Regions from separate parts of the Aneurinibacillus sp. UBA3580 genome, predicted to be linked through region 2. Evidence: a T-box and tRNA genes for the amino acid it is inferred to sense, from the RefSeq annotation. Region 2 holds a T-box; the other holds one or more tRNA genes.
What was found. A T-box is a leader RNA that pairs with one kind of tRNA and senses whether it is charged. The one in region 2 lies ahead of metG (methionine--tRNA ligase), so its partner is inferred to be a tRNA-Met.

Region 1: it has a tRNA-Met gene. The T-box ahead of metG (methionine--tRNA ligase) is inferred to sense a tRNA for this amino acid. The anticodon was not compared.

The regions. Positions count from the first base shown of each region.
Region 1 covers NZ_DFMZ01000054.1:9,527-24,956, forward strand. Annotated here, with positions in the region: gene pfkA (6-phosphofructokinase) at 1-914, shown strand, start outside; gene B2899_RS08755 (phospho-sugar mutase) at 1,013-2,755, shown strand; gene B2899_RS08760 (GDSL-type esterase/lipase family protein) at 2,947-3,726, shown strand; gene B2899_RS08765 (ABC transporter ATP-binding protein) at 3,739-4,665, shown strand; gene B2899_RS08770 (ABC transporter permease) at 4,658-5,650, shown strand; gene B2899_RS08775 (polysaccharide deacetylase family protein) at 5,707-6,594, opposite strand; gene B2899_RS08780 (BrxA/BrxB family bacilliredoxin) at 6,901-7,335, shown strand; tRNA gene B2899_RS08785 (tRNA-Ser) at 7,441-7,534, shown strand; tRNA gene B2899_RS08790 (tRNA-Ser) at 7,541-7,629, shown strand; tRNA gene B2899_RS08795 (tRNA-Met) at 7,741-7,817, shown strand; tRNA gene B2899_RS08800 (tRNA-Pro) at 7,837-7,913, shown strand; gene B2899_RS08805 (TetR/AcrR family transcriptional regulator) at 8,129-8,761, shown strand; gene B2899_RS08810 (NAD(P)/FAD-dependent oxidoreductase) at 8,884-10,329, shown strand; gene B2899_RS08815 (response regulator) at 10,522-11,058, shown strand; gene B2899_RS08820 (BMP family ABC transporter substrate-binding protein) at 11,168-12,166, shown strand; gene B2899_RS08825 (sensor histidine kinase) at 12,184-14,115, shown strand; gene B2899_RS08830 (response regulator) at 14,149-14,568, shown strand; gene B2899_RS08835 (sensor histidine kinase) at 14,578-15,430, shown strand, end outside.
Region 2 covers NZ_DFMZ01000030.1:43,369-54,013, forward strand. Annotated here, with positions in the region: gene rnmV (ribonuclease M5) at 1-347, opposite strand, end outside; gene B2899_RS05030 (3D domain-containing protein) at 413-1,501, opposite strand; gene B2899_RS05035 (TatD family hydrolase) at 1,680-2,453, opposite strand; gene metG (methionine--tRNA ligase) at 2,486-4,474, opposite strand; T-box leader at 4,528-4,773, opposite strand; gene B2899_RS05045 (AbrB/MazE/SpoVT family DNA-binding domain-containing protein) at 5,228-5,479, shown strand; gene rsmI (16S rRNA (cytidine(1402)-2'-O)-methyltransferase) at 5,527-6,408, opposite strand; gene B2899_RS05055 (tRNA1(Val) (adenine(37)-N6)-methyltransferase) at 6,410-7,165, opposite strand; gene yabA (DNA replication initiation control protein YabA) at 7,223-7,597, opposite strand; gene B2899_RS05065 (PSP1 domain-containing protein) at 7,622-8,431, opposite strand; gene holB (DNA polymerase III subunit delta') at 8,436-9,413, opposite strand; gene B2899_RS05075 (YaaR family protein) at 9,447-9,908, opposite strand; gene tmk (dTMP kinase) at 9,995-10,633, opposite strand.

The DNA of each region.
Region 1 (15,430 bases), on a different contig from region 2:
TGAATGCCGCCGTGCGGGCTGTCGTTCGTCGCGGCATTTCGCACGGTATGGAAGTATATGGCGTCTATCATGGTTATGAAGGGTTGATGCTGGGGCAGATCGAGCCAATGAATGCCGGAAGTGTAGGGGATATTATTCAGCGGGGCGGCACCATCCTGTACAGCAGCCGCAGCGAAGAATTCAAAACGGAGGCCGGCCAGCAGAAGGGGATCGATAACCTGCGGGAGAGAGGAATTGAAGGCCTTGTTGTGATTGGTGGCGATGGTTCGTTTCGCGGCGCACAAAAACTATCGGACAAGGGGTTTGCTACGATCGGCATTCCGGGTACGATCGATAACGATATTTCAGGCACAGAGGTGACGCTCGGGTTTGATACGGCAGTCAATACGGTTATTGAAGCGATTGATAAAATTCGGGATACCGCCACATCGCATGAACGGATTTTTGTCATTGAAGTGATGGGCCGACATTGCGGTGATATTGCACTATGGGCTGGTTTAAGCGGCGGAGCGGAGTCGATTTTACTTCCCGAGGTGGATTTTGAGATTACGGATGTAATCAGCCGCCTGCTAGAAGGAAACAAACGCGGCAAGAAACACAGCATTATCATTGTGGCAGAAGGCGTATGTCCGGCTTCGGAAATTGCACAGAAAATTAAAGAGGAAGCAGGATTGGATACAAGGGTAACAGTGCTTGGGCATGTGCAGCGCGGCGGCTCTCCGTCCGCGTTCGACCGGATGTTGGGCAGCAGGTTGGGGGCCAAAGCGGTCGACTTGCTGCGTGATGGCCAGAGCGGTAAGATGGTAGGTATTCAGCGAAACAGGATTACGGCGGTGGACTTCGCCGACGTATTTGGGAGCAAGCATGACATTGATTTGGATATGTACGAACTGAGCAAAACCCTTTCTATTTAATTTATGTTTTTATTAGCCGTTCCGACGCGGAGCGGCTTTGTTTTGTAACCGGGAAAGCAATTGCAGTATAATAGTGGAAAAATGGGGAGAGTGAAGGGATGAACTGGGAACAAAAAGCGGCGCGGTGGCAGGAGTATCCTGGTCTTTCGCAAGAGTTAAAACAGGAGCTTGCGGCCATGAAGGACAACAAGAGAGCGCTGGAAGATTGTTTTTACAAAAATCTGGAGTTTGGCACCGGCGGGTTACGCGGCGAAATCGGGCCGGGAACGAACAGAATGAATATATATACGGTGCGCAAAGCGTCAGAAGGTCTCGCCCGCTATATTGAAGCACAAGGAGAGGAGGCCAGGCGGCGCGGTGTAGCGATTGCCTATGATGTGCGCCGCAAATCACGGGAGTTTGCGCTTGAAGCGGCACTGACACTCGCACGGCATAATATTCGAACGTATGTCTTCGACGATATCCGTCCTACGCCGGTACTGTCGTTTGCTGTGCGCCACCTGGGTGCATATGCGGGGATTGTCATTACGGCAAGTCATAATCCTCCTGAATATAACGGATACAAAGTATACGGTCCGGACGGCGGTCAGCTACCTCCGGCGGACGCGGACGCGGTTATCTCAAAAGTAAACGAAGCGGGTGACGAGCTGGTCATTGAAGTAATGGACGAGCAGGCGGCACGCAAGGCCGGGCTCCTTGTAAGCATTGGTGCTGATATTGATGACGCATACATACAGAAGATTTGCGCTCTCAGTGTAAATTCGGAGTTGATACGGCGGATGGGAGATGAAGTTCGGATTGTATTTACCCCCCTGCACGGTACCTCGAATAAGTTAGTGCGGCGCGGGCTTGCGGAACTTGGATTCACCAATGTGGAGGTCGTCAAAGAGCAGGAATTGCCCGATTCCGAATTTTCTACGGTTGTTTCGCCGAATCCGGAGGAGCATGCTGCATTTGAGCTGGCAATTGAATACGGTAAGCGGACATGCGCCGATATGCTGCTTGGCACGGACCCGGATGCGGACCGTGTTGGCATTGCGGTAAAGAATCTTCAGGGAGAATACGTAGTGCTTACCGGCAACCAGACCGGCGCACTTCTTCTGCATTATTTGCTGGAACAAAAGCGGGAGGCGGGCACTCTTCCAAAGAACGGGGCGGTATTGAAGACGATTGTAACGTCCGAAATCGGACGCGCCATCGCAGATTCGTACGGCCTTGAGACAATCGATACGTTGACCGGCTTTAAGTTTATCGGTGAAAAGATTAGAGAGTTCGAGGAAACCGGAAGCCATACTTTTGTATTCGGCTACGAGGAAAGCTATGGCTATCTGGCGGGTGATTTTGTTCGTGATAAAGATGCGGTGCAGGTCTGCCTCCTTGCCGCCGAGGTAGCCGCCTACTACAAATCGCGTGGTATGACAATGTATGAAGGATTGCTGGAGATCTTCGAGACGTATGGATATTATCTCGAAGACTTGCTCTCCATAACCCTCAAAGGAAAAGAAGGGCTGGAAAAAATGAAAGCCATTCTCCAATCGTTCCGCGACGAGCCGGCAGCCGAGATGGCAGGGCAAAACATCCGGATTATTGAGGATTACAAAGCGGGCATACGTATAGTAACACAGGATAACCGGCGCGAAACGCTTACGCTCCCGGCCTCCGACGTGTTGAAGTATACGCTGGAAAACGGTGCGTGGTTTTGCCTTCGTCCTTCCGGTACGGAGCCGAAAATCAAGTTTTATTTCGGCGTAAAAGCGAGTACGATGGAAGAAAGCAGAGAGTTTCTGGAGCGCTTAAAGGCGGATGTAATGGAGAGGGTAGACAGGTTGATGAAGGAGTAAAGTGTAGAGAAAGGAGTCCTTTGGCTCCTTTTTCGCATTTATTGTTGGTCATCCTCCGCTTTTTTCAATTTTACTTTACACTATTTGTGCCATTATCAAACGAATCGCTGGGGAATTGCGGGAATTTTGCTTTTTTGTTTGCCGTGAATTATGTATATAATGATACATACGAAATATAAGGAGGAGCGAACATGTCATCACGGACAAGCTGGCGGTTGTTCGCGGTCTTTTCTCTTGTCTCAATGCTGGTTCTTGCCATAGGGCTATATATGGGAGTAAGAGACATTCTTTTCCCTTCTGCGGTCGGATGGAAAACCGATAAAAGTGCCGGAGAAGAGGCTTCGATCCCGAAAGAAAATAAAATTCAGATTGTAGCGCTTGGAGATTCGCTGACAAGAGGTACGGGGGATGGAAGCGGACTTGGATATGTCGGCCATTTGCGCGCACGACTTGCGCAAGTCGCGGGACAGGAAGTATACGTATTGAACCATGGAGTAAACGGATATAAAACTGCCGATTTGCTGCGCGATCTGCAGAAGAAGGAGGATATTCGCCGGACCATTCGCCAGGCGGACATTATTACGCTGTCCATTGGAGGCAATGATTTATTCAATGCGGGAGCGGAAGAAGTAAGGCCGGAGGAAAGTCAAAAACGACTGCCGGGAGCCGTGGACCGGTACAGACAAATTGTAAAAATAATTACCTCGCTGAACCCGAAGGCTAAAGTGCTGTACGTGGGGTTGTACAACGCATTTGCCGATTTATCGAATGCACGGGAGAGTTATAAAATAGTACAGCTGTGGAACGGGGAAGCATCGGCTGTCCTCTATCAGTATCCCAATACAATTTTCGTTCCGACTGACGACTTGTTCCGGACGGGCGGCGTGAAATATCTATCCAGCGACCATTTTCATCCGAACCAGGCCGGATATCGACGCATCGGAGAGCGTATGGCCGAAGTGGTCCGTTAAGGGGGGAATATGGTGACACAAGCAATTACGCTTGAAATTGAACAGGTGGAAAAAGAAATTCGTGGTAAGAAAATTATTAAAGGAATTTCATTTTCCGTACGGGAAGGAGAAGTGTTCGGTTTTCTTGGACCTAACGGGTCAGGAAAAACGACAACCATTCGGATGATGGTCGGCTTGATTCGGCCGACCGCAGGACGGATTCGGATATGCGGTTTCGATATCCAGAAGGAATACACAAAAGCGCTTGCACATGTCGGATCGATTGTGGAAAACCCTGAATTGTATTCCTTTTTGACAGGGATGGAAAATCTTGAGCAGTTTGCACGTATGATTCCTGGCGTTACCCGGGGGAAAATTGATGAAGTAGTGCAGCGTGTGGATTTAAGCAAGCGCATTCATGACAGAGTAAAAGATTATTCACTGGGCATGCGTCAGAGGCTTGGCATTGCTCAGGCGCTGTTGGGAGATCCGAAACTGCTTATCCTGGACGAGCCGACAAACGGGCTTGATCCGCAGGGCATTAAAGAGTTACGAGCTTTCATTCGCCAATTGGCGGGCGAGGGATTAAGCGTGTTTATCTCCAGCCACCTGCTTAGTGAAATCCAGTTAATGTGTGACCGGGTTGCTATTATTAACAGGGGAGAAATCATTCGCGTAGGAGAAGTAGACGAGTTGCTAACGCAGGATTTCCGCAAAATGATCTGGTATGCAGAGCCGCGTTCGAAGGCGAAGTCTATCCTTGCGGCATCGCCGCTTGTACGCCTATCGGAACAGGAAACGCTGGATGGAGGAATTGTAACCGAAATCGCGGCGGAACATGTTCCTGAGCTGGCAGCCCGACTAATTAGCGGCGGAATTCAAGTATATGAAATCGAATGGAAGAAGCCAAGTCTGGAGGATTTATTTCTGGATATGACCGAGGGGGAGCGTTATGTCTAGCATGTACGGACTGGTTATGAATGAATCGATAAAGATTTTGCGGAAGAAACGGCTATGGGTAGTTGTATTGATTCTGCTTGTACTTGTCCCCATTTTCACCTATGCGCAGCTGCGGGCTACGATTAGCAATCAGAAGCAGTTGGGAACAACGGATTGGAAAGTGGCGGTAAGACAGAGTATCAATGACACGACCAACCGGTTAAGCAGCACCCGTATTCCGGAAGAGTGGAAAAAGTGGATGCGAATTCGTATTCAGCAGCAGCAATACTATCTCGACCATGATATTAATCCGACTTCTCCCAACGGAGTCACATTTACCCGCGATTTCATGAACAACGCTGTGTCGCTATTCATTCCGCTGCTTATCGTCATTATCGCATCGGACATCGTTTCCGGAGAACATACCGGAGGCACGATTAAGCTATTGTTAACAAGGCCCGTGAAACGCTGGAAAGTACTAACCAGCAAGTTGATTGCCCTGATTTTATTTGTTTCGACGATTGTCACGCTAACAGGTATTATTGCATACCTTATCTCCGGACTGGTGTTCGGCTATAGGGGTTGGAATTATCCGGTGCTTACCGGTTTTCAGATTTCCGGAGAAGAGATAAATACGGAGAGTGTACACGTGCTGCCGCAATGGTTGTATATTCTTATGGAGTATGGATTGTCCTGGTATGCCTGTTTGGCTGTGGCCTCTATTTCATTTATGGTTTCCGTACTGGTGCGTAGCACGGCTGCAGGCATGGGGATTATGGTATCGGCATTAATCGCAGGTACAATCTTAACGAATATGGCATCCGCATGGGAATCGGCCAAATACTTTTTCATGGTGAATCTGCAGCTAACGGATTACCTGGCGGGCACGCTTCCGCCAATTCCCGGATTAAGTCTGCCGTTTTCATTGGCGGTGCTTGGTATATGGAGCGTGGCTTCCCTTATTGTAGCCTATGTCGTATTTATTCGACGAGATGTGCTAAACTAAAAAACGAGGCACCGGATGTTATCCGGCTTCCCTCGTTTTTTGTATAGAGATGGGGATTACGCTTTTTTTGCCGGCTTCGGTGTAGGCAGGGGCGCGATCCCGTAGCCTTTATCCTTAAGCAGCTTGATAATTTTCGGAAGCAACTGCACTGTATGCTCTTTTTCATGCATTAAAATAATGGAGCCGGGCTTTACTTCTCTGGCAATATTGTTCATGATTAAATCCGGTTTGTCACCATATTTCCAGTCAAGGCTGTCTACATTCCAGTATGCGAGAATCTGATTCGTTTCTTTGGATGCGAGCAGCGTATTCTGGTCGACTGCTCCGTAAGGTGGACGGAAATAATAGATTGGGGCGCCGATTTTTTGGGAGATGTACTCTGTGGAAGTACGAATTATCTGTATCTGTACATCTTTCGGCTTTTTCCAGAGCTTCTCATGATACATGGTATGTGTACCAATGATGTGACCGTTTGCCAGCATTTGTCTGGCAAGCTTGCTGTCCCGCTCGGTTTTTACGTTTTGGCCAATCCAGAAAAACCCGCCTTTCACATTATGCTCATCCAGAATCGCAACAATATCCTTTGTATACTTTCCCGGTCCGTCATCAAATGTTAAATAGACGGTCGGTTTAGACGTGGGAATTTTGGCGATCATCTTGCCGACTGCCGGTACATCAGGAGACGAAGCTGTATTGGTTGAAGGTTTTGCTGGCTTTGCTGGTGCGGATGGGTCAGGTTTCTGTGCCGAATTCGGTTGCTGCGGTGGCTTAGATTTTTCTGGTGTATCAGATGTCTCTTTATCCGAAATGGAATTCAAGAGGTCAGTTGCAGACTGTGCAGGTGGACTTTCGCTAAAAATTAAATTCACTTGAATAATCACGCCCAATAGCAATAGCGCAAGCCAAATCCTGTTTCTTTGTCTTCTCCTCCGGTCGTTCTCCAAAATAATTCCCTTCTTTCTCTATTTCATACATAAAGTAGTATGCATTGCATATTCTACTATAAAAACGTCGGTAATGCGTAAAAAGTTCCAGTAAAAATAAAAATTCTTATGGTTGTCAAAAATCCTCACTGTTTTATTATAAAATTATACAAGAATGATTTTTTTGGAAATAGGTAAAATCACTTGCTCTGTTGTGAAATACTCTGTAAAACTTTCCTCTAAGATAAGAAATCGCTATAATGGAATAAATCCGGTTTTTAATGTTTGCATGAATAAAAAGCAAGTAATGTAACGGAGGGATTTACAATGATGTCATATGATGAATATATGCGTTCGGTTATTCAACCGATGCGTACGGAACTTACGTCTGCAGGGTTTGAAGAACTGCTGACTCCGGACGATGTGGAAACAAAGTTTGAGAATATGAAAGGCACCGCATTTGTGGTGGTTAATTCGGTGTGCGGCTGTGCGGCCGGCCTCGCTCGCCCGGCTGCCGTATATTCCGTACAGAACAGCGAGGCAAAGCCGGATAAGCTTTATACGGTGTTTGCCGGTCAGGACAAAGAAGCTACGGCAAAAGCGCGTGAGTATTTCACCGGCTATCCGCCGTCCTCACCGTCCTTCGCATTGCTGAAAGACGGAGAACTGGTGTATATGATGGAGCGTCATCAGATCGAAAACCGCCCGCTTGAAGTGATTGCCTCTGATTTGATGGAAGCATTCAAAAAGCATTGCGGATAAGACGTACGGCAAAACTCCTTTCTCAGCAATGGGGGAGGAGTTTTTTATGTCTTGCATTTACTTAAAAAGTATGATAAGATAACTCTTGTCGCTGTTAATGTATAAGGACAGATGTCCGAGTTGGTCGAAGGAGCACGATTGGAAATCGTGTAGGCGGGGATAACTCGTCTCGTGGGTTCGAATCCCACTCTGTCCGCCATATTAAGGAGAAGTACCCAAGAGGCTGTAAGGGGCTCCCCTGCTAAGGGAGTAGACGGGTTAAACCGTGCGAGGGTTCGAATCCCTCCTTCTCCGCATTCCAGAAATTGGGAGCAGAATGGTGGAAGGTAGAGAATAAAGGGGAAAAAACGTTCGTTTTTTCTGTTCGAATATTTCTTCCCTCATTTTCTTATATCTTGTTTTTGAGGCGGTGTAGCTCAGCTGGCTAGAGCGTACGGTTCATACCCGTGAGGTCGGGGGTTCGATCCCCTCCGCCGCTACCATTTTTTCTACATACTTTGTCGGGAAGTGGCTCAGCTTGGTAGAGCGCCTCGTTCGGGACGAGGAGGTCGCAGGTTCAAATCCTGTCTTCCCGACCATTTTTGTATTTGTCTATATACGTATAACAATGAAGGATAGCTTCAATCCGATAAGGGTTGAAGCTTTTTTGTGTTCTTTATCATTTTTCTGTTTGTTTTTTTAAATTGTAGCTTGTTTCATGGGTAAAAATGGTGGATACTGGTATCATAGGTTTTTTTACCTACTTCTTTAGAAGTTGACATAGAGAAAGAATATAGAGAAAAGGAGAATATATATGGAAAAGAAATATTCCCCGCGAGTAAAGAGAACCAGAGAGAAAATCCTGCATTCAGCTGTGGAAATCTTCTCACAAAAAGGATTCCAAGCGTCAACTATTCGTGAAATCGCCCGTTTGGCCGGGGTGAACGATTTAACTGTATATCGCCATTTTGAAAGTAAGGAAAAACTGTTTACGGAGATGCTTCAACGTCATGCGTTACTGGCCGAAATCAGTGAATATATTGTACAGGGTATAACTGACGATTATGCACGTGATTTGCGTGCCATCGTTCGTACATTCATTTCCACATTCAAAAAGGAGCTACCATTGATTAAGCTTTTACTCAGCGAAGCGGAGAAAATGGAAGAATGCCGTAAATATGTCGCAATGTTTACCGAAAAAATTATCGAGAAATTGACGGCTTTCTTTGAGTATTATAAGATTGCAGGTCAAATCCGGCAAAATGTAAACAGCTACGCTGTCGCCTCCGGTCTCTACAGTATATTATTTGCCCGCGTCTATTCATTCATTCTGCATGGAGAAGCAAATCAGTCATTATCTTTCATGTCAGAAAATGAATTGATGGACGGGTGGATTGATTTATTCGTCGCAGGAACGGCAGTTTCCGAATATTCATATACAAAATGACGAACGAAATATATAAGTGGTAAGAAAACATTCGGCTTTCTGGTTGATTCTTTGCCACGGTAGGCGGTATAATTCAGAAAGGTTTCCGAAATAGCTTTTGCATTCAAGGGGGCTTTTAACAGATGAGGTATGATGTAGTAATCGTAGGTGCCGGACCTGCTGGTATTTTTACGGCATATGAATTAACCAGAAAAAATCCTGCCTTAGATGTTTTGTTAATAGATAAAGGACATGATATTTTTAAGCGCCGTTGTCCGATTTTGGAGAAAAAAATAAAGAAATGCCCGCCTCCCGCCGGACGAAAAGAGTTTAGCGGCTGTTTGCCGGCCTGTTCTATTACGAACGGATTCGGTGGTGCGGGTGCCTACTCGGACGGAAAGTTCAATATTACCACAGAGTTTGGCGGTTGGATGACTGATTATCTTCCTCCGTCCCAGGTGCTGGAGCTAATTCGCTATGTGGATGAAATCAATCTTGAGCACGGAGCGACACTGAGCATTACTGACCCGACTACGCCTGAAGTACGAGAAATTGAGCGCAAAGCGGCCGGTGTGGGTCTTAAACTGCTCCGTGCAAATGTACGTCATCTTGGTACGGAGCAAAACCTTAAGATTCTTCAGAGTATCTATCGTGAATTAGAGACAAAGATCACGATGAAGTTTAAAACCGAAGTATCCGACATTCTTACAGAAAAAACGGAAGACGGTATTCAAATTAAAGGTATAGAATGTAAATCCGGCGAGACATATATGGCTGATAAAGTGGTGATTGTTCCAGGGCGTGACGGTTCCGAATGGTTTGGTAATATCCTGAAGCGTCAGGGGCTGCGTCTGCTCAACAATCAGGTCGATATCGGCGTGCGCGTTGAGACGACAAATGTAGTGATGGAAGAGATTAACCGTCATTTGTATGAAGGGAAATTTTTGTACAAATCGACGACCGACCAAATTATCCGGAGCTTCTGTTCAAATCCAAGCGGCCACGTAGTGATAGAAAATCATAGCGGGGTTATGGCTGCGAATGGACACGCTTACAAAGATGAGAAGCTAGGATCTCCGAATACGAATTTTGCTCTGCTTGTATCCCATGTATTTACGGAGCCGTTTGATAAGCCGAATGAATATGCTAAAGAAATCTGCCGCCATGCAAACGATTTGTCCAACGGATCGGTTATCGTGCAGCGCTACGGGGACATTAAGCGGGGGCGTAGAACGACGGAAAAACGCCTGAAAGAAGGGTTTATCGAACCGACGCTGAAAGAAGCGGTACCAGGTGATTTAGGTCTTGTGCTCCCGTATAATACAATGAAGAGTTTGATTGAGATGGTGGAAGCGCTTGATCACGTAACGCCTGGAATTGCCAGTGAACATACGCTATTCTATGGGGTAGAAGCAAAATTTTATTCCGCGCGTCCCTATTTAAACGAGAATTTCGAGACGGAGATTCATGGGCTGTACGCCGGGGGCGACGGTGCAGGCATTACTCGGGGATTGGCACAAGCGGGAGCGTGCGGCGTCCATATCGCGCGTGATATTTTAACGAAGGTGAGAATGACCGTGGCCGATTAGCCATAAGTCCTGCCATAAAAATGAAGGGAAAGGCGGCTGACTTTTGTGGTGCGAAGGAAAAGAGAGAAGAGAACGAGGAGGTGATTTCAATGTGGAAAAAGGCGATGGCCTTTTTCTTCCTCGGATCTTTTTTCCTCTCTCCTTCCTTCTTTATTTCATGATCTTCACAGAAAACGGATAGGAGGGTGAGAAATGAGAGGGAAGCCGACCGTATTGATTGTTGATGATGATGTAGATATTTGTTTCCTGATGGCAACGGCGATTCAATCAGAGCAGGTGGAGATTATAACTGCTCATTCGGGAAAGGAAGCATTGCGTATGTACGAGCAGCATCATCCTGAGCTTGTACTGCTTGATATCCAATTGCCGGAGTTGAGTGGAATTGAAGTGTTGAGCAGAATGAAAAAAATAGACGAAGAATGTCAGGTCATTATGGTTACTGCTTACGCGACGATTGAAACCGCCGTTCAGGCAATGAAGCTTGGAGCGCTTGATTATATTTGCAAACCGTTTAAACTTCCGCATTTGAGGGAGACGGTTCAGAACGCGATAGATTTCGTCACGAGCATTCCTGAGCATTTGCCGACACTTGAAGAAGTGGAACGCAAGCATATTGAAAAAGTACTGAACGAAGTGGAAGGCAACCGCCGCCTGGCAGCCGAGAAACTGGATATTTCACTGCGCACGCTGTACTACAAAATTAAACAATATAATATTTACAACCCTTAAAATCCAGAAACGTACAGGTCTGGATTTTTTTCTGCAATTTTTGCACTTCAGCGCTGTAAGGTAAAATGTTTACAATGGTAATATAGCCATAGAAAAAGGGATGTGCCGTATGCTGAGAAAACTACTTCTTCTTTTGGCGTTGCTATTGCTGGTTGGCTGTTCAATATCCTCTTCGTTTGAAGAAACAAAAAACGTGACGCCTCCTGAAGCTCCGTTGAAAGTGGCGCTGCTTCTAGAAGGAAAAATATATGATCAAGGCTGGGATAACCAGGCATATGTCGGCCTTAAAGAAATCGAACGGAAAATGAATGCGCAAATTTTCTACATGCAGTATGTAAACACGGAGAAAAAGCAGGCCGACGAGACAAAAAAGCTGGCAGAGCAGGGATACCAGTTGATATTCGGAAACGGACGCAGTTTTGAAACAGTTTTCAATAACCTTGCGCCCGCCTATCCGAATACGCGCTTCGTCTTCTTTAATGGAAGGGCGGCAGCAGCAAATGTATCTGCCATTAATTTCACGCCGGAATCAATGGGCTATTTCTCGGGAGTTGTGGCGGGTTTGATGACGAAAACGCATAAAATCGGCTTAATTCCCGCTTACAGTTCCATGTATGAAATCGAACCGTTTATCCAGGCAGCAAAAGAGCAAAATCGGGCAAATAAAGTAATTGTACGGGAAGTAAACAGTTGGAATGACGGGCGCAAAGCCGTGCAGATTGCCAAGAGGATGATAGATGAAGGCGTTGATATTCTTGTTCCGATGGGCGACGGTTTCAATATTGATGTTCTTATGGAAGCGCATCATGCAAAGCGATTGGCAATCGGTTATGTTTCAGATCAATCGTTTGTCTCGAAAGAAACAGTGGTGACAAGTATACTCCAGAATGTAGCGGACGTTTACCTTAAGGTTGCACGCAAGTATAAAGAGGGAACGCTGCCCGCCGGGTGCCTAACTTTTGATTTTAAAGATGGGGGACAGGACTTGGCCCACTTCGGCCCTATGGTTCCCCCGGCCGTTCAGGGAAAAGTCAAACAAAAGCTGGAAGAGTATAAAACGGGTGCGTTTTCTTTGCCGATACATACCCAGTCTATACGATGCCAGTAAAAAGTGGAGTAAATACAATGAATGCATTTCAAAGATGGAATAACTTGTCGATTCGATTCAAGTTTTTCAGCGTATTTCTGGCTGTTGTGCTGCTCGCCGGGGGCGGTATGCTTGTTTTGAACAATCAACTGCTGAGTGTAGTACACGATAATGATAAAGTCATCAACCAATCGGTACCGAATCTGACTACGCAACTGCAAGTGAAAAGCACGATTATGGAGCGAATCAACTATGTTATGCTGTATATTACGACAGGCAGAGAAGAATTTCGGGAGAAGTTTGAAGAGGCAAGCGCCCGTGTGCGGGAAATCGAGGAGAATTTAAGAGATAGCGCATTACCGCAGGAACAAGAGGGAATTGAGAGGTTTATTATTCACAGTGAAGATTGGGAACTTATTTTGCGGAATGAAGTGATTCCCGTCTATCAGCGCAATAATCCGAAGGATGCGCTTGAAACGCTAAATTCAAAAGCGCAGCCGCTCGCTATTCGATTGATGAATGAAGTAGAAATACTTTCACAGCGAAAGATTCAAGAAATCGGTAGCGATAATCAGAAGATGCTCAACAATGCCTGGTCTTCTGTACGGGTCGGATACATCGTAATCGGGGTTACGCTGTTACTTGCGCTGTTGTTCTCCTACTACATGTCACGTAGCATTACGAACCCTATTTTATCACTGCTTCATGGTGTCCGCCGGATGACACAGGGAGATTTCACCACTCAAGTAGAGGTGACGAACCAAGATGAATGGGGGGAGCTAAGCAAGGCGTTCAACCGGATGAGTTTAAGCATTGCGGGCCTGGTCGAAGAGCTGAGACAGGCTAATGTGCGTCTGCAGGAGGAATCCCGGCGTGCAAAGGAGGCTACCCGGTTAAAATCAGAATTTCTTGCCAATATGTCACATGAGCTCCGTACGCCGCTGACAGGCATTATCGGTTTTGCTGAATTGCTGTATGAAGATCCGGAAAATCGTCTTTCTCCTGCACAGAAAAACTTTACGCACAATATCGTAAGAGCGGGGGAGCATCTGCTGTCAATGATTAATGATATTCTTGACTTAAGCAAGATTGAAGCGGGAAAATACGAGCTGGAAGTAACCCGGTTCGATATGGTCCAAGTCATTCGCAGTACGCTGGTTATGTTGCAGGCAAAAGCGGAGCAGCGCGGGATATCGCTTGTGCTGGAAACGGAGTGCTCAGTCCTGCAGGTAACAGCAGATAAAACAAAAATCCGGCAAGTTTTATTAAATTTACTGGGTAACGCAATTAAATTTAGCACTGTACAAAGTACAGTGCGGGTTACTCTTAAACAAGACGGTCATACTGTGACCGTCCGGGTAGAAGATCAGGGAATCGGAATCGAAGCCGAAAAGCAGGAAAAGATTTTCGAACAATTCTACCAAAATGACGGCAGCCTGGATCGCAAATATGAAGGAACAGGGCTTGGACTGGCGTTATCGAAACAGTTGATTGAGCTGCATGGCGGGAACATAGAAGTGAAAAGTGAACTCGGCAGGGGAAGCGTATTTTCTTTTCATCTTCCACTGTGGGTGGAGAAAATATCCACACACAGCACTTACGCCATTACCGGCGAAGTTCAACCGCTTCTTATTTTTTATACGGCGGATTTCTCTGAACATTTTCCTGATTTTTCTAAAATAATTCAAAAAGAGGATCTACCTTTCCTTGCTTTTATGATAGAATCAAAACAAGAAGCTATCGAAATGATGGAAAAATATCCTGACAATAACATTCTAGTTGTGGCCCAATCATTTCATACCGGTTATGTAGAGATTTTGGAAGGGATACGTGAACATACGCATAGAAAGATTTTTGCCTATATTGAGCATCCGCTGCGTTTTGTAGAACGTGGTCAGGTTATGAGAGTGGCGGATTATATTTTGCCTTCTTCGCAGAATGTGTCCGCCGTGTTTTCGCGCATCCGATAATAAGGTTATTGAAAAAACAAAGGGGAACGCAAGATGGGATATCGTATTTTACTTGTGGAAGACAACCCTTCAAACCGTGAGTTGTTTATTGAAATTTTGCAATTGAAACCGGAATACGAAGTGTACGTGGCCGAGAGCGGTATGGATGCACTCAATATGCTGGAAACGTTTTATCCGGATTTAATTCTGATGGATATTCATATGCCGCGCATGGACGGCCTGGCTGTTACTAGAACGATTAAATCCATACCTGAGCTAGCTTCTATTCCGATTGTCGCATTGTCTGCTTTGGCGATGAAGTCCGATATTAAATCAGCGCTGGAGGCCGGTTGTATTGGCTACATTACAAAGCCGGTACGCATTCGAAGCTTTCTGGAGAAGATAGACATGTATCTTATGCAGGGCAAACAGAGTGGGGAGACATCGATTTCCGCACCCTGTGCGGAAGAGTAGGGATGAAAGGTGAAGCGTAAGTATTCCCTGGAGTGCTGTGTTCCGTTCTTTCTGGGTTTTGTTTTATTTCTGGTAGGTTGGCTCATTTATAGGGTTGTTACTGTGCCGGAGAAAGCTTATGGCCGAGAGCTGATCGTAAGCGTGCTGATTATTCTGGCGCTTATCGGTATTCTCTGGTCGTTTATTAGAAAGATGACCAGGCAAAATAAAATGCTTGAAGATACAAACCGGAAGCTGGCGGAGCTGGATCGAATGAAAACAGAATTTCTGGCCAATGTATCCCATGAACTGCGTACGCCTCTTACCGTGATCATGGGCTATTCCGAGCTATTGGAGGAGCGTCTTGCCAGAGAAGAAAATAAGACCAATGTAAAGTTTGTGCAGACCATTCACCGCAAGTCGGAAGATTTATTGAATTTGATTAATGACTTAATCGATTTTTCGCGTATTGAATCCGGCAGGCTTGAACTGAAGCTATCGCGGTTTAAGGTAGAGGAAGTGGTGAATGAAACTGTTGAAGAGCTTGCGACGAGCGCGGAGAAAAAGAAGCATACTATTCAGATTAACCATAGGGATATGCCCCTTTGGCTGCTGGCAGACCGAGGAAAAATCAAACAAATTATTGTAAATATACTGCAAAATGCAATTAAATATACCCCTTCCGAAGGATGTATCATTGTTCGTACATACGCACAGAATGACCGGTGCTATATCGAAGTAGAAGACAATGGAATAGGTATTTCCAAAGAACAAATTGCGCAGATTTATCAGCCTTTCAAACAGGCCGATTCCTCTTATAACAAAAAATATGAAGGCTTCGGATTGGGCCTCGCTATTACAAAAAGCCTGGTGCAAAGCCACA
Region 2 (10,645 bases):
TCATCCGGCGATTCCGACTCGGTGCGAACCTCCGCGAGCGCTTTGCGGATCGCTTCCGGCGATGCGTATTCTACGCCCAGATTGCGTTTCCCCTGGCTATCCTCTTTCTTTATAAACGCATGCTTGCAGCCGGGAACAGCCCGGCTAATAATCTTCCGGATGCGCTCCCCCTGGAAATCCGGATCAGTAAATACAATGACGCCACGTTTTTCCTGCGCCCGCCGGATGCGGTCAATCACCCATTTCGGAATGGCCGAGCCGCCGGTTTCAATCGTATCCGCATCTACCGCCCGCTTAATCGCGACTGTATCTGACTTTCCTTCTACAACAATGACTTCTTTAATCATCACGCTTGCTTCCTCATTTCAAAGAAAAAAGACAGGGAAATAGTTTCCCTGCTTGTATCATACCATTAATTTGGTTTATTTGGGCCGATAACATGCACCGTTTTAGTCTGAACGCCAAAGTTCTGTGCTTCCCGCTCCGATGCAAAGAATAAATCCATCCGGTTGCCCTTAATGGCGCCGCCGGTATCTTCGGCCTTACGAAAACCGTACCCTTCAATATAAACCCACCAGCCGAGGGGTACGACACTCGGGTCTACTGCAATGGTTCTTCCCTCTTTCGCAGTAGCTCCTGACGCTGTAACCGCATACCCTTCATCTCCCGGATTCTTCCCGGTCGATGCCGCGTGAGGCGAGTAAGCCGTCATTTTTACACGAAGCGTCTTGCGGGCATTTATATCCCCTTCCACTTTCGCGACTCTCGATGCGCGCCCGGTAGAGTCTGCGCTCCGCGATATAGCCGTCATTCGCGCCGTTCCAACCGCTACGATGTGATCTTTCCAATCCCGTAGCTTCTTGGTGTCGACGAGCTTCTTTGATGCAGGCTTGCCATTGATATAGACAACCTCATACCGTTCCAGAACTTTTCCTTTCTGGCCCTGCTGGATAACCTTATGCTGCCCTTGCAGCATCGTGCTGTCTTTGCGCTCTTTTGTATTGAAGGCTACCGTTTTCTCTTTGTTCACCGTTTTCTTAGCGATTCTTGTGACCGTCACCGTTTGATTTTCTTTTACGGTCTGATTGAGCGCTGGATCAACTTTGTCCATCGGTCCAAGCACAATATTTTGCTCTGCCAGGATATCTTTCACCTGACGTTTTGCCGTCATAATCTGCTTTTTCTGACCGGCTATGTTTATGTTTACCTTTCTCCCCGGTATGTAGTTCACCTTCATACCATCTGCCAATGCTGTCTCTAATCCGAAATTCAATTCGTCGAATTTCCCCAGCTTTATCCCTTTCTCGGCCAAGAATTCTCCCAGCGTTTCCGCTTTTGTGGTTACGGCCATTGCTCTGCCGTCATTTATGAAAGTAATCTTCTTTGTTTGCAATGAATTAACCAAAAGCGCAAGACTTAAGAGAACAAGGATCGCAACAGCGGTTAGAAGAATCCAGCTACGACCCTTCCAAAAACCCGACTGAATATGATTTTGTTTCAAAGTCTATCTGCCTCCTTCAACGGTTGAAAGTCATTGTAGACGATTCCTTCAAAACTTGTCAAACCAGTTTTTTACAAGCACTTCTACAAGTTTCGCACATTTGCAATAGGAATATAGTCTCAGCAATACCCTTCAACCGTTGGTACGACTGAGGCAGAAAATCTCTACAATAGTCGTTTTATTCCTTTATTTGGAATATTTTTTTAGCGTTTTCCGTCGTAATTTGGGCTAATTCTTCGAAAGAAATATTTTTTATTTCGGCAATTTTTTCGGCAACATAACGAACATATCCGCTCTCGTTTCGCTTTCCACGGTACGGTTCCGGGGTCAGGTACGGACAATCCGTTTCAATTAAAAGCCGATCAAGTGGAACCATCTCAGCCACTTCCTTCGGCTTCCTGGCATTTTTGAATGTTACCGGACCGCCCAGTGAGATATAGAAGTTCATGTCGATGCATTGCCGGGCCATTTCCGGGCTGCCGGAGAAGCAATGCATAATACCCCCGACTTCTTGGGCTTTTTCCTCGCGGAGAATATCGACGATATCCTGATGCGCTTCCCGGTCGTGAATAATGATGGGAAGTGCAAGCTTTTTCGCCAGCCGAATCTGCTTGCGGAATACCTCCTGCTGCACATCCTTCGGCGATGTATCCCAGTAGTAATCCAGCCCAATTTCCCCGATGGCGACCACTTTTTCTTCTTCCATGGCCAGCCTCTCGATCCATTCCAGATCTTCATCGGTCATTGTCCTGGCATCCTGCGGATGCCAGCCAATGGCCGTGTAGATGAAATCGTATTTCCGGGTCAACTCAAGCGACGTTTCGATCGTCTCCCGATTGTATCCGATGTTGCAAATATAAGAAATGCCGTTTTCCTGTGCCCGGGCGATTGTCGCTTCCCTATCTTCGTCGAATTTCTCGTCGTTTAGATGGGCATGTGTATCAAAAAGCATGATAAACTCCTTTCTTAATACAAATCCGGCGCTTACTTTACAATCGCGCCGTTTGGCATGTGATCAGGTACGGTCGCGAGCGTGAGCGTATCTCCTTCGGACGCGGCCAGGATCATACCGTTCGACAGCTCACCGCGCAGTTTCACCGGTTTCAGATTGGTAACACAGATCACTTTCTTGCCAACGAGCTCTTCCGGGCTATAATGCTTGGCGATGCCGGATACGACCTGGCGCTTTTCGAATCCCAGGTCAAGCTGCAGCTTCAACAGCTTGTCAGCCTTCGGAATCTTCTCTGCTTCGATGACCTGCGCCACGCGCAATTCTACTTTCATAAAATCATCGATGGCAATCTCCGCTGTATCCTGCTTTTCTTCCACTTTTGCCTCCGCCTGCTCTTTCTTCTTTTTGTTCTCTTCCGCCTGTTTGCGGGCCGCCGCGGTCGTTTCGTCAATTACCGCGATCTCCTTTTCCAGTTCAAGGCGCGGGAACAGCGCATCACCGCGGTTCACTTTTGTTCCGGCCGGGAGTTTCCCCCACTCTTTTGCCGCATCCCAGCTTGTCAGGTCTTCACTTTCCGTAATACCTAACTGTGTCCAAATTTTGCGCGGCGTATGCGTCATGAACGGTTGAAGTCCGATCGAGACGATACGAATACTTTCCGCCAGATTGTATATAACTGTACCAAGACGTTCTTTGTTAGCCTCGTCTTTCGCCAGTACCCACGGCATTGTCTCGTCGATATATTTATTCGTGCGGCTGACCAGTTCCCACAGGCTGTTCAGCGCGCCGCCGAATCGCATTTCGTCCATATTTTCTTCGAGACCGGCCACAGCTTTACGGGCCAGATCCCGCAGTGTTTCGTCCAGCGCATCAGGGGCAGTAGGTGCCGGAATGACTCCGTCAAAATACTTCTCGATCATGGCAACCGTACGGCTGACCAGGTTGCCGAGGTCATTAGCCAGATCGAAATTCAAGCGCTGGATAAACGCTTCCGGCGTAAAGACCCCGTCTTGTCCAAAGGCAATTTCACGCAGCAGGAAATAACGGATAGAATCGGATCCGTAACGCTCAATTAAGAATTTTGGATCGATGACGTTTCCTTTTGATTTCGACATTTTTCCATCCGGCATCAACAGCCAACCGTGGCCAAATACTTTCTTCGGCAGCGGCAGATCAAGCGCCATCAGGATAATCGGCCAGTAAATCGTATGGAAACGCAGAATGTCTTTACCGATCATATGCACATCGGCCGGCCAGTAGCGGTTGAATTTCGACTCGTCATCACTCATATAACCAAGCGCTGTGATATAATTCGCCAGCGCGTCAAGCCAGACATAAATAACGTGCTCCGGATCATTCGGTAGCTTGATACCCCAGTCGAACGATGTTCTGGAGACGCTCAAATCTTCCAGACCCGGCTTCAGAAAGTTGTTCACCATCTCATTGCGGCGTGACGCCGGCTGAATGAATTCCGGATTCTCTTCAATATGCTTCATAAGACGATCCTGGTATTTGGACATGCGGAAGAAATAGCTCTTCTCCTTAACGAGAGACACGGGGCGTCCACAATCCGGGCAGATATGTTCGCCGTCTTTTTTCGACTGGTATTCTGTCCAGAACGCTTCACAAGGGACACAATAGTAGCCCTCATATTCCCCAAGGTAGATGTCGCCCTTGTCGACAAGTTTTTGAAAGATTTTTTGTACCGCATCTTTGTGCCGCTGCTGTGTCGTACGAATGAAATCATCATATGAGATATCAAGGCGCGTCCACAGGTCTTTAATCCAATCGACGACCGGATCAATGAATTCAAGAGGTTGCTTGCCTTCTTCCGCTGCTCTCTGCTGAAGCTTCTGGCCATGCTCGTCCGTTCCCGTCAGATAGAACACATCGTATCCGCGCAGACGCTTATAGCGAGCCAGCGCGTCACAGGCAATGGTTGTGTACGCATTTCCAATATGGAGCGCATTGCTCGGATAATAAATGGGCGATGTAATGTAATAGGTTGGCTTGCTCAACATACTCATCCTTTCACCAAAAAATGTCATAAAAATAAAAAAAGCTCTCCATCCCAAAATGGGACGAGAAGCTCCCGTGGTACCACCCAAATTCCCTGCCGTTCTTCCTTCGCTTAAAAAAGGCCGCAAACAGACAGGCTCTACTCCCGTAACGAGGGAAACGCCGCTCTCTAACGCGCAAGAAGCCCGCTCAAAAGCAGAAACTCCGGGGCCATCTTCGTCCCGCTCCTTTTACCGGTTTCCACCCACTCCGGCTCTCTGCGAAAAGCGCACGTGACTACTCTTCCCTTCATCGTTCCTATCTTCATTTATTTACAATCATAACCTTTTCCTTCTTAATTCTATACCTTACTTATGCGATTCCGTCAAGTCGGCATTTTTTCACGTTTTTAATCCCTTTATTTTACTATTTTGTCGAATAAACTGCGTTATCGTTCGTGTTTTTGTCGAAAAAATCGAGAAAAAAAAGAGAAAGAGTATGATATTTTTGAACGAATATAAAGAAAAAAGTTCAATTTTGTAGTAAGTAAAAAATTTTATATTGTTATATGTTTTTGATATATATTACATATAGAACATTTTTTTACCTTTTTTAGTATTTTTCTTACAGATAATGAGATTTTTTTATGATATAATCCCAGTAAATGGTTGACCTCTAGATAAAATCCTGCTAGGATAGTGTTAAAGAAAGATTTGTCGAATTTTGGCGATAAGATATATTGAATTTGATCAAATACGAGAGGAGACATTATACACATGAAATCAACCGGCATCGTAAGAAAAGTAGATGAATTAGGTCGCGTCGTTATTCCAATTGAACTCCGTCGCACATTAGGAATCGGGGAAAAAGACGCGTTGGAAATTTACGTTGATGGCGAGCGCATCATGCTGAAGAAATACGAACCTGCATGCATCTTCTGCGGCAGCACAGAAGATACTGTAACATACAAAGGTAAAATTATCTGTGGACCTTGCCTGTCCGAAATGCCTGTTACGCAAAAAGCGTAATAGCACTATATACAAACAAATAAGTTTCCCCGGGGGACCGGGGAAACTTATTTGTCGTGCTGATGATATTCGTTGTACACTTCCCGCTTTGGAAGCCCGCGCTCTTCCGCAGTTTGTTTTAGCGCTTCTTTTTTGTTTAATCCCTTCTCTATATGAACATTTACGTGAGCAGTAATGTCCAGACCCTGCCACCAGCTCTCCGCTTCGGTTTCTCCTTCCCCTGTATTTCCTTCGACAATCAGGGTAAATTCACCCCGTATTTCTGCCTGCCCTTCTAAGAAATCCCGTACATCGCTGATATTTCCTCGAATGAATTCTTCGTAGCGCTTGGTCAACTCTCTTCCCAATGCCACTTTCCTGTCACCCAACACTTCCTGTATTTCCTGTAGCGTCCTGGCAATTCGGTGTGGAGATTCGTAAAAAATAAGCGTTTCAGGATACGGACGCAGGCGGTCAAGCTCTTCACGCCTCTCTTTTTTGTCACGGGGCAGGAACCCGCGAAAAACGAACCGATCCGTTGGCAGACCGGAAACAATCAAAGCCGAAAGCCCTGCGTTAGCGCCGGGTATCGGGATGATTGGTATAGATTCTTCAGCAGCATCACGCACCAGTTCCTGTCCGGGGTCCGAGATGGCAGGAAGACCCGCATCGCTAACCAGCGCCACCGACTTTCCTTCCTTTAATAACCGAATAATCTCCGGTCCACTCGCGGTTTTATTATGCTCATGGTAGCTGATTAGCCTTGTCTCAATCTGAAAGTGGGTCAGCAGCTTACGCGTCTGCCGTGTATCCTCGGCGGCAATGATATCTACTTCCTGCAGCGTACGAATGGCCCGGACTGTCATATCGTCCAGATTGCCAATCGGCGTTGCAACGAGATACAGCTTGCCCCCCTCTTCCCCGGAAACAAAGCTTTTCTGAATAAACATACTACTCCTCCGTCCTGTCACCATAATAAATCGAATAAATCTCGTCACAGTATGTCCCGTCTTCTTTATACACAATCAACGGCGGAAGCACACGCAAATCCGGTTTTCCATCCCGAATCCCTTCAATTAATACCATGTTCGCTTCCGCCTCCGCTTTCGGATAGACAAGGCGCATACGCTTCGGTTCAATTCTGTACTTGCGCATAATCGCAATCAAGTCTCCCAGACGGCCTGAGCGATGCACGTACGCTACCTTTCCCCCGGTACGGACGAGGCGGCTGCTCGCCTGAATCATCTCTTCAAGCGTGAGCAGGATTTCATGCCTTGCAATAGCGACATGACTACTTTTGTTTTTTTCACCGCCGATCACCGGCATGTACGGCGGATTGCACGTCAGTGCATCGTATCCACCGTTGCCCAGGAATTTATACGCTTCCTTTACATCACCATGATATATTGAAATCCGATTTTTCAGCCCATTCAATTCGACATTGCGCTTCGCCATATCGTACAAACGCTCTTGAATCTCCACTGCATCAATCGGACATTCCGTCCTTGCGCTCAGCAGGAGGGGAATCACACCGTTCCCTGTACACAAATCGACGATGCGCCCACGTTTTAACGGTAAAGAAGCGAAGCGGGCCAGGAGCACCGCATCAAGGGAAAAGCAGAACACCTCTTTGCTTTGGATAATCTTCATCTCATTCGTTAGTAAATCGTCAATCCGCTCATCCGGATACAGCTTGACGTTCTCCATTCCTTTTTCTCGTTCCTTTCGCAAAAAACGACCCGTACGAGACACGGGTCGTTGTTGTTATCCCTGTTTATTTAGAAATGCGAGGCAAAACAAGCAATCTCCGTCCGTGCGCAAACTGCCGTAATGCACGTTGCAAATATGGAAACCTTCCTGGTATAACCGGGCGAGATTATCATATCCTTCCCCGACAACCGTCCGTTTCTGCTTGTCTTTCTTTGTTTTTATGACGCTGCTCTGACGCTTTTCCTTCTTTTCTAATTCCGTTTCGCGCTGCTGCAGCCGTTCCCTAAGGTGTTGATTCTCAATTAAGAGATTTTTATTTTCTTCCATAAGCGTAAGCATCGCGTTCTTCAGATGGCCGATTTCTTCATATAATACACCGACCTTCTCTTCAATTAAAGCGAGCTGGTGAAACATGCTTTGCTTGTTCACTATCCCCACCTCAGTTATTCACTACTACACTTTCTCCACTACGCTGATCTCATCAAGAGGCAGCTCCATAATTCTCTCTGCTTCATACAGGTTCACCTGGACTTTGCGCTCTAAAATGTTAAGCCCCACGACTCGTCCGTATCCCATTACCGTCGCCACTTCTTTGCCAACATTCGGCAGCTCGTCCTTAGCGCTCTCATAGTTATCGTTTTCATATTTCAAACAGCACATCAGACGGCCGCACAAACCGGAAATTTTGGCTGGGTTAAGCGACAAGTTCTGGTCTTTTGCCATTTTAATGGATACGGGTTCAAAATCGCCGAGAAAGGTAGAGCAGCAGAGAATACGGCCGCAGGGACCGATGCCACCAAGCATCTTTGCCTCATCTCGAACACCAATCTGACGCAGCTCGATACGCGTACGGAAGATTGCTGCCAAATCTTTGACCAATTCACGGAAGTCCACACGTCCATCCGCCGTGAAGTAGAAAATAATTTTATTTTTATCGAAAGTGTATTCCACATCAACCAGCTTCATATCCAACTTATGAGCCGCAACCTTCTCCTGGCAAATTCCAAAAGCCTCTTCGGCCAATCTCCGGTTCTCTTCCACCTGAAGGCGATCCTGCTCATCAGCGATGCGCAGCACCTTCTTCAGCGGCAGTACGACATCATTCTCGTCCACCTGCTTACGGCCAATGACAACCTGTCCGTATTCCACACCACGCGCAGTTTCTACAATAACGTGGTCGTGATTTTCAATCGGAAGTTCATCCGGATCAAAGTAATATATCTTTCCCGCTTTTTTAAAACGGACACCTACAACATCAAACAAAGTGTTATCCCTCCTGCAGACGAAGCACCATATCTTCCAAGGATAACTGCAGGTTCGCATAATGCGTGAGCCTGTTTTTCGTTACCAGGATTGTTCCCATTCCTTCCACAAGTCTGCGCTGACTGATACGCAATGCCTGTTTCTGAATGGGCTCCATCTGATCATTATTCGTAATCTGGGATTCTTGTCCCAGCAAAAAAAGCAATAAATCACGGAACCAGAGCAGCAACAAGTCAAGAAACAGGTCGATTTTGTCAGGGTCCTTCTCCTGCTTGAGAAGTTTATCATGAATGGTAACGAGGGCATATGTGCCCCGCTCCATGATATCTTCACTTAATTGTATCACTAGGCTTCTCATCTGCGCAAACGATTCTGTCTGGCATAATGTACGCGCCTCTTCCAGGTCATGGGCAATCTGAGCCGCCGCTCTGGCCAACCCCGGTCTTACTCCTTCCTGCTCAAGCTGCTTCGTGATCGCTTCGGGTGAGGGCGCATTGAACGAAATAATTTGGCAACGGGAAAGAATGGTGGGAAGAAGGCCATGAATGTTGCTGGTGAGCAGAATGGCAACGACTCCTGCAGGAGGCTCTTCCAAGAATTTCAGCAGTGCGTTGGTCGCTTCCTGGTTCATCTTGTCGGCTTCTTCCATAATATATACCTTATGGTTGGACTCTGCCGCACGGTAAGAGAATTTCTTCTGCAAATCCTTAATCTGTTCCTTACGAATTATGTTCCTTTCCGGCTGAACCCAATGTACATCCAGATGGTTCCCTTCTTCAATCAGTCGACAGTTCTTGCATTCTCCGCAGCTATCACCGTCCTGCCGCAGACAGAAGATAGCCTCGGTCAAATGCTTCGCCATTTTCTTTTTTCCGGCTCCCTTTGGACCAGAAAATAAGTATGCATGCGATAGACGGTTGTGCTTTATGCTGCGGTGCAACAGTTCGGCGGCCTGCTTCTGTGCCGAGAACTCACTCCACATAGTATTAATCCACACTTCTTTCGCTTCGATTTCCTACATGTACATATTAATCAACAAGCCCCGGATTTCACCGACTGCATCAAGAATGTTAATGCCCTTCTGCTCTTTCTTAAGTACGGCATCCGTGACTTCCGTAAGCTTTTTGTCCACTTCCGTAATGATTTTGTATATTTTGCTGCGTCCACGGCGGCTAAAGCCGTGCCGTTCTTCCAGGGCAACGCCGTTCTTGACGGCTTCTTCCATGAAGTTCTTTACAAGCGCCTTATATTCTTTTAAATCTTTAATCGTGCGGGATTTGGCAAGCCTTTCACCCTGCATATCAATTCGCTCAATGAGCTTGTTGAACTTCTCAACATCGAGCTGCTGACTACGATTTTGCATGATCTCGTCAAAATCAACATAATACTGGGGGAGCACCTTCTGCTTTGGCTCTATTCCCAGTGTTTTATCGATCGGCATATTTTCTCCAATTCGCATGGAAACCACCCTTTCCACTTTATTCCCTCTCCTCGTTCGCACGTTTACTACAAAAGTCGGCATTTTCCGGCTTCATTGTTATAAAAAGATAAGGATGGCTTCTATCATCTGTTTGCGAGATAATTTAAAAAGTGTCCGCGTATTTCTTCTTGTATGCTTTCTATATCGCGCGCCGCATCGATTTTGACAATCCGTTCTTCATATTCACGGCAAATGGCAGCGAATCCTTGCTTAACTTTCTCATGATATTCAGCCGGCTTGCTCTCAATACGGTCCGGTCCTTCATATACAGAAAAACGCTTTTCAAGCCGCTCCCGGCTAACTTCGGACGGCAAATCCAGAAAGTATGTTAAATCCGGTTGCAATCCGCCTGTGGCAAAGCGGTTAATATTTACGATTTCATCAAGCGGGAGTTCCAGTCCATAACCCTGATACGCAATACTGGCGTCCACGAATCGATCGCATAGAACGATTTTGCCCTGAGCAAGCGCCGGAATGATCTTCTCACGAACATGCTGGGCACGCGAAGCAGCATACAACAACACTTCGGTCTCCGGTTTCATCTCGCTGTTCTTCGGGTCAAGGAGAAGCTCCCGAATGCTGTCACTGATACTCGTACCGCCGGGTTCCCGGGTTAACAGGACAACATACCCCTTCTCCTGCAAAAACTCATATAACATTTTAATTTGGGTGGTCTTACCCGACCCGTCAGTTCCTTCGAATGTGACAAAACAACCCCTCAACGATGGAATCCT